One region of the Mycolicibacterium phocaicum genome, then DNA from elsewhere that is predicted to be linked to it. Evidence: riboswitches for the same ligand, from Rfam matches in the RefSeq annotation. Region 1 holds a riboswitch; the other holds the start of a gene.

Region 1 (3,403 bases):
CCGATACCCGTCACGACGACCAGCACTGCTCCCGTCGACGCACCGGAGGATATGCCCAGCATGAAGGGGTCGGCCAACGGGTTGCGCATCAGCGACTGCAGGATCGCCCCACAGATACCCAGCCCCGCGCCACAGATCGCGGCCAACAGGGCGCGTGGCAGCCGCAACTCCCATACGATACCGTCGTCGATCGGCGCGATGTTCGCCTGACGACCCCAAACATGTTGCGCGACGACGGCATACACGTCACCGAAGCCGAGCTCGGCCGGCCCGATGATCATGGCCGCGGCGACCGACAGCGCCAGGAGCCCGAAACCGAGCATCACCATTCCGGCGGCGCGCACAGCTGTCAGGACTTCCCGCCGAGCCCGAACGAGCGCAGCCCGGAAGCGACGGTCTCCATCGCGTCGACGTTGCGCAGCGACGGATCCATCGCGCTGGCCGGCAAGACGATCCACCGCCGCTCCCGCACGGCCTTCAACTTGCTTGCCGCCGGGTCGGTTTCGAGGAACTTGATCTTGTCAGCGACGCTGTCACCGTCCTTGCCCCGGGTGAGATCGGCGAGGACCAGCACGTCGGGGTCGCGCTGCAGGATCGCTTCCCACGAAATCTCCGGCCACAGCTGCCGGTTGTCGGCGAACGCGTTGTGCGCTCCCACCGCCGTGGTGATGATGCCCGGCGCTCCACAGCAGCCCGCGATGTACGGCGTTCTGGTACCGGCGTACCACCACATCAGGGTGACGTCGTCGGCCTTGAGTCCGCTGGTCGCTGTCGCCATGCGCGCCCGCAGCGTCGAAACCAGCTTGTCACCACGCTCAGTGACGCCGAAAACCTTCGCAATATCACTGATTTCGGCATACAGGTCGTCGAGCGTCAGCGCGCGTTGTTGCGCCGCGTCCTGGCCGCCGCACTCGCTGGAGGACTGATACGTCGGCACTCCGAGCCGCTCGAACCGATCCCGCGGGGCCACACCTTGATCGGTGAACGACCAGTCGAACGTCGCGTACACGAAGTCTGGTTTCTCTGTCAGCACCCGCTCGAACGACGGGAAATCCCGGCTCAGCACAGGCACTTTGGCGTTGTCGGCGGCGAGGTCGGGCCGGACGTCGTCGCTCCAGGACGCGGTGCCGGCCATCCGGTCGGCGAGCCCGAGCGCCAGGAGCAGCTCGGAGGCCGGCTGATTGATCGAAACCGCGCGCCGCGGTGGCGCTTTCACCGTCACCGTTCGCCCGCAGTTCTCGAGGGTGACGGAATAGCCGGCGGTTCCGGCGTCGACAGTTCCGGTCGCTCGCGGTCCGCCACATGAGCAGACGAGTGAAACGAGCAGTGCGACAAGCACAATGGTGCGTCGAGACACGGCGGCGCCTTCCGATCCGGGACTCGGTTCGCGGAGTCCATGCGTGGGCGGGTCCTCGCGCCGCCAGGCCGCGAGAGCCCGAGCCAGCAGGTCTTCGGACTCGGGATCATCCAGGCCGGAGCGCCTTCCCAGCCCACGTGGGGCCAGTGGCCGTTGCTCCGCCTGTCCCCCTTACCGCTGCGCGTCAGTTCCGGGTTCGCACCGGATTCCCTGACCCAACCGCGTTGGGTTCGACTGGCTCGAATCGGACCATACCAGCGCCGCGGCGGGGCCGCGCCGGCGTGTCGCTGCCGGCGGCGTGTCGTCCTCTCCTGTGGCACATGCGATTTGGAGTGGTCAACTTTCCTTGACGCGTCAGGGAAAGTTGACGGCTCCCGGCGAAAGGTGCCAAGGGAGAGAGCCCCGGACGGGCTGACGGTCCGCGAATGTGCGACAAACCTACGACTCGGCGCGCTTACCCTTCAGGCCACGCCAGAAGAGGTTGATCATCAGCTCGGTGGCATCGTTGACGTCGGTGTCGCCGGCGCTGACGCGGGACGCGATGGCCTCACCGGCACCCACCAGGGCCACGGCCATCATCTCGAAGTCGCTGTCGGGCTCCGGGTTTCGGGTACCGGCGCTGAGCAGCCGCGCCACCAGGTCGATGATCTTCTCGCGGCCCTCGCGCACGGTGTGGGCGAACGCCTGCGAGCTGGTGGCCTGTGTGTAGAGCACGATCCACGATGCCCGGTTGCGGTCGATGTACGTCATGAACGACAGCACCGCGTTGCGCAGCAGGTCACGCGGGCTCTGGGCGAAGTTGATGTCGGCCCGGACGGTGTCGACGAACCGCGTGAGCTCGCGGTCCAGGCACGCCGCGAACAGCTCTTCCTTCGAGCCGTAGTAGAGGTACAGCATCGGTTTCGAGATCTCGGCCTGCGCGGCGATCGCGTCCATCGAGGTCTCGTGATAGCCGTTCACCGAGAACATCTGCACGGCGGCGTCGAGCATCTGCTGTTCGCGGACGGCCCGCGGCAGCCGCTTGGTTCCACCTGCCATCAGAACAGGGTATGCAACGAGCAGCTCACTTCACGCATTTCGCGCCCGGCCCCTTCATGGCCGCCACCCGCAGCACCGACTTGTCGATCTGCGCCTGGTCCAGCTGCCCGGCCTTCGCGGCCGCCTCCAGCTTGTCCAGCACGTCGGAGATGCCGTCGGTCGTGATCCACAGGGCGACGTCGGCGCCGGCCTGCAGTGCCTTGAGCGCCGCGTCGGCCACGCCGAAGTGCTGGGTGATGGCGGCCATGCCGGTCAGATCGTCGGTGAACACCACACCGTCGAACGGCGGGCCGCCGTACTCACCGCTGCGCAGCAGGTCGTAGGCCGGCTTGCTCAGGCTCGCCGGGTCGTCCCCGAGCGTCAGGCCCGGCACCTGCAGGTGACCGACCATGACGGCGACGGGCTCCTGCGTCGTCAGCGTCCGGTACGGCACCAGGTCGTTGTCCTTCAGCGCCTCCAGCGGCGGCGTCTTCACGCCACCGGTGTGCGAGTCGCCCGAGCCGTGCCCGTGCCCCGGGAAGTGCTTGAGCACCGGAACCAGCCCCGCCTCGCGCAGGCCCGCGGCGTAGGCGCCGGCGTACTCGGTCACCTTCTGCGGGTCCGCGCCGAAGGAACGGTCGCCGATGACCTCGTCGTCGGGTTCTTCGGTGACGTCGGCGTCGGGCGCGAAGTCGACGGTGATGCCGAACTTGTCCTTCATCTGCAGCCCGCGGTCCTTGGCGATGGCCTGCACCTCGGCGGGGGTCTTGGTCGCGGCGAGCACGCGCGCCGACTCCTGCGGGCCGATCAGCTTCTTCAGCCGGGACACCCGGCCGCCCTCCTCGTCGATGCTGACCGCCAGCGGCAGCGCGCCAGATGCGGCCTGCAGCGCGGGGATCGAACCGTCCGACAGCATCGACAGGTCCGTCCAGCTACCGATGAAGATGCCGCCGACCTGCTGCTGCGTCACCGCGGCACGGGCATCGGCGGCGTCCTTGACGCCGACCATCAGCAGCTGCGCCAGCTTCT
Region 2 (3,403 bases), 930 kb from region 1:
CGCGGCACTTCCTCGGCTTCCCCTGCCACTGACTCAGGGGACTTTTGTGGAAATCCGCGTCATCGGGCGCGGAGCCCTGGCCGGCCTGATCGCCGGCATCCTGGGGTTCCTGTTTGCCTGGATTTTTGCTGAACCCACCATCGACAAGGCCATCGATTACGAGTCCGGCCGCATGAACGTGCTCTCGACGGTCCACACGGCCATGGGCCACCCGGTCGAGCCGGACGGGCCGGAGTTGTTCAGCCGGTCCATCCAGTCGGGTATCGGTGCGGCCACCGGCATCATCGCGTTCTCCGTGGCGATGGGCGCATTGGTGGCCGTGGCGTATCTGGTGCTGCACGGCCGGTTCGGGGTACGGCCCAAGGTGCTGGGCTGGACCGCCGCCGGATTCGGTTTTCTGGGTGTGTACCTGCTGCCGTTCGTGAAATACCCGTCGAACCCGCCCGCCATCGGTCACGAATTCACAATGGAGACGCGCGGCTTCCTGTACCTGGGCATGGTGTGGGGCTCGCTCACCCTGCTGGGTCTCGCGGTGTTCGCCGCGCGCAAGCTGTCCGGGAAGGTCGGCTGGGCGCGCGCGATCGGGATCGCGGTGCTCGGGTTCTTCGTGCTGTACGGCGGACTGCTGGCGGCCCTGCCGTCGCTGGGCGATCTGGCCGCCAACGTCGAGCACTCCGGCGAGTTCGGTTTCGCGCGCGCCGCGACCGAGACGCCGCAGCCGATCACCAACACCTTCCCGACGCCGGTGACCGTCGACGGCAAGGTCTATGCGCCCGGGCAACTCATCTATCCGGGGTTCGACGCCGACCTGCTGTGGAAGTTCCGGTGGTACTCGCTGATCGACCAGGCGTTGATCTGGGCGGTCATCGGGCTGGTGTTCGGCGGGCTCGTCGAGCGCTACCTCGGTGGCGCCCGGAAGGCCGCACCGGCGCAGGACGTGGCAGCCGCTCTCTGACGATTGCGGTTGCCGCGCACTACAGTTCGAGGCGTACCGACACAGAAAGGCGGCAGCATGCTGGTTGTCACGACGAATGACCTGCCCGGGTGGGAGATTCAGCGGGTCTGCGGTGAGGTCTTCGGCCTCACCGTCCGCTCCCGGAATGCCTTCGCGCAGATGGGCGCCGGCTTCAAGGCGATGTTCGGCGGCGAGCTGCAGGGCATGACCAAGAACCTCGCCGAGAGCCGCAACGAGGCCATGGGCCGGCTGCTCCAGGAATGTCAGGCCCGCGGCGGCAATGCCATCATCGGGATGCGGTTCGACACCACGGAGATCGGCGACGTGTGGACCGAGATCTGCGCGTACGGCACTGCGGTGCAGGCGGTTCCGGTCACCGACGCGGCCCGCTACACCGCGCAGCAGTTGGGTTACGGCGGCGGCCCGGGCCCGGCACAGGGCCCGACAGGGTAGTCTCCACGGCGCAGCTGGTTTGCCAATGACGCCTCGGCGTCTGCGGCGTCGAATGGCGGGGAACCGCCATGAGAGGGAACCCGGTGAGAATCCGGGACTGTCCCGCAGCGGTATGCAGGAACGACCGCCGTCATCCGCACTGATCCACGGATTGGGAAGCGACGGCCACTAGGTGCACCAGAAGGTGCGCGCCTGCGAGTCCGAAGACCTGCCAGCTGTGCCGGATGCGCCGCGTCCGGCGGTGCATCGCCTCGTGGAATGGGCAATCGCCGAGGGCGGTTCGCGCTGTCCTCGATGGATGTCCTTGGGCGGTGCGCACTTCCGTCGCGTTTAAGGACGTCGCATGTCAACACCATTCACCGCAACCATTCTGGGTGCGCCCCGCATCGGCCCCAACCGTGAGCTCAAGCGCGCCGTCGAGCGCTACTGGGCCGGCCGGATCGACCGCGCCGCACTCGAAGAGATCGCCGCGGGTCTGCGCCGCGATACTCTCGCCGAACTCTCCCGGGCCGGTCTGGATTCCGTTCCGGTCAACACTTTTTCGTACTACGACCAGGTCCTCGACACCGCGGTACTGCTCGGTGCTCTACCGGCCCGGGTGAGCGGTGTAGCCGACGACCTGGATCGCTACTTCGCCGCGGCCCGCGGTACGGCGGACATTCCACCGCTGGAAATGACGAAGTGGTTCGACACCAACTACCACTACATCGTCCCGGAGATCGGTCCGGACACCGCGTTCACCCTGAATCCGGCCAAGGTGCTGAATGAGCTCAAAGAAGCTCAGACGCAAGGTATTTCGGGTCGCCCTGTGATCGTCGGGCCGATCACCTTCCTGGCCTTGAGTAAGGCGGTCGACGGCGCCGCCGCGCCCATCGAGCGGCTCGGTGAGCTGCTGCCGCTGTATGTCGAACTGCTGGGCCGGCTGGCCGATGCCGGCGCGCAGTGGGTGCAGATCGACGAGCCGGTGCTGGTCACCGACATCCTCGACAGTGGCGCCGAACTGGCAGAGCAGGTCTACACCACGCTCGCGGGCGCGGCCAAGCGCCCGGCCATCCTGGTCGCGACCTACTTCGGCGAGCTGGGGGCCGCGCTGCCGGCGCTGGCCCGCACCCAGATCGAAGGTATCGCAGTTGATTTCGTCGCGGGGGGCGATCAGCCTGTTTCGGGCCTGGCCGACAAGCTGCTGGTCGCGGGCATCGTCGACGGCCGCAACATCTGGCGCACCAACTTGGAAACCGCGCTGGCTCGGCTGGGGGCGCTGGTCGGGTCGGCGAAGACGGTTGCGGTGTCGACATCGTGCTCGACGCTGCATGTGCCGTACTCGCTCGAACCAGAGTCCGATCTGGACGACGCCCTGCGCAGCTGGCTGGCCTTCGGCGCCGAAAAGGTCCGTGAGGTCGCGACATTGGCGACGGCGATGCGCGACGGCCGGGACGCGGTGGCCGCAGCGTTCGAGGCGTCGAGCGCGGCTGTCGCGTCGCGGGCGCAGGACCCGCGCCTGCACAACGACTCCGTCCGGGCGCGGCTGAAGGAGGTGCTGACCGGCGGCATCAGCCGCGGGCCGGCAGCCGAGCGGCGTAAGGCGCAGGACGCGCGCCTCAGTCTGCCGTCATTGCCGACGACCACCATCGGCTCGTTTCCGCAGACCGTCGAGATCCGCAAGGCGCGTGCCGCGCTGGTCGCCGGTGAGATCGACGAGGCTCAGTACACCGATCAGATGAAGGCCGAAGTCGAGACCGTCATTCGGCTGCAGGAGGACCTGGGTCTGGATGTGCTGGTGCACGGCGAGCCCGAGCGCAACGACATGGTGCAGTACTTCGCCGAGCAGCTGGACGGTTTCTTCGCCACGAAGAACGGCTGGGTCCAGTCGTACGGCAGCCGCTGCGTGCGTCCGCCGGTGTTGTTCGGCGACGTCACGCGTCGGCAGCCGATGACGGTCGAATGGGCCAGGTACGCACAGACTCTCACCGACAAGCCGGTCAAGGGCATGCTCAC

Evidence for each region. A riboswitch is a leader RNA that binds a small molecule or an ion and turns the genes downstream of it on or off. The one in region 1 is predicted to bind cobalamin.
Region 2: another riboswitch for cobalamin. It lies ahead of metE (5-methyltetrahydropteroyltriglutamate--homocysteine S-methyltransferase); the one in region 1 lies ahead of G6N46_RS16965 (ABC transporter substrate-binding protein).

The regions. Positions count from the first base shown of each region.
Region 1 covers NZ_AP022616.1:3,515,791-3,519,193, forward strand. The annotation lists gene G6N46_RS16960 (FecCD family ABC transporter permease) at 1-329, opposite strand, end outside; gene G6N46_RS16965 (ABC transporter substrate-binding protein) at 350-1,357, opposite strand; cobalamin riboswitch at 1,426-1,611, opposite strand; gene G6N46_RS16970 (TetR/AcrR family transcriptional regulator) at 1,796-2,395, opposite strand; gene G6N46_RS16975 (glycoside hydrolase family 3 N-terminal domain-containing protein) at 2,421-3,403, opposite strand, start outside.
Region 2 covers NZ_AP022616.1:4,441,479-4,444,881, forward strand. The annotation lists gene G6N46_RS21205 (CbtB domain-containing protein) at 1-32, shown strand, start outside; gene G6N46_RS21210 (CbtA family protein) at 47-955, shown strand; gene G6N46_RS21215 (YbjQ family protein) at 1,013-1,408, shown strand; cobalamin riboswitch at 1,435-1,638, shown strand; gene metE (5-methyltetrahydropteroyltriglutamate--homocysteine S-methyltransferase) at 1,752-3,403, shown strand, end outside.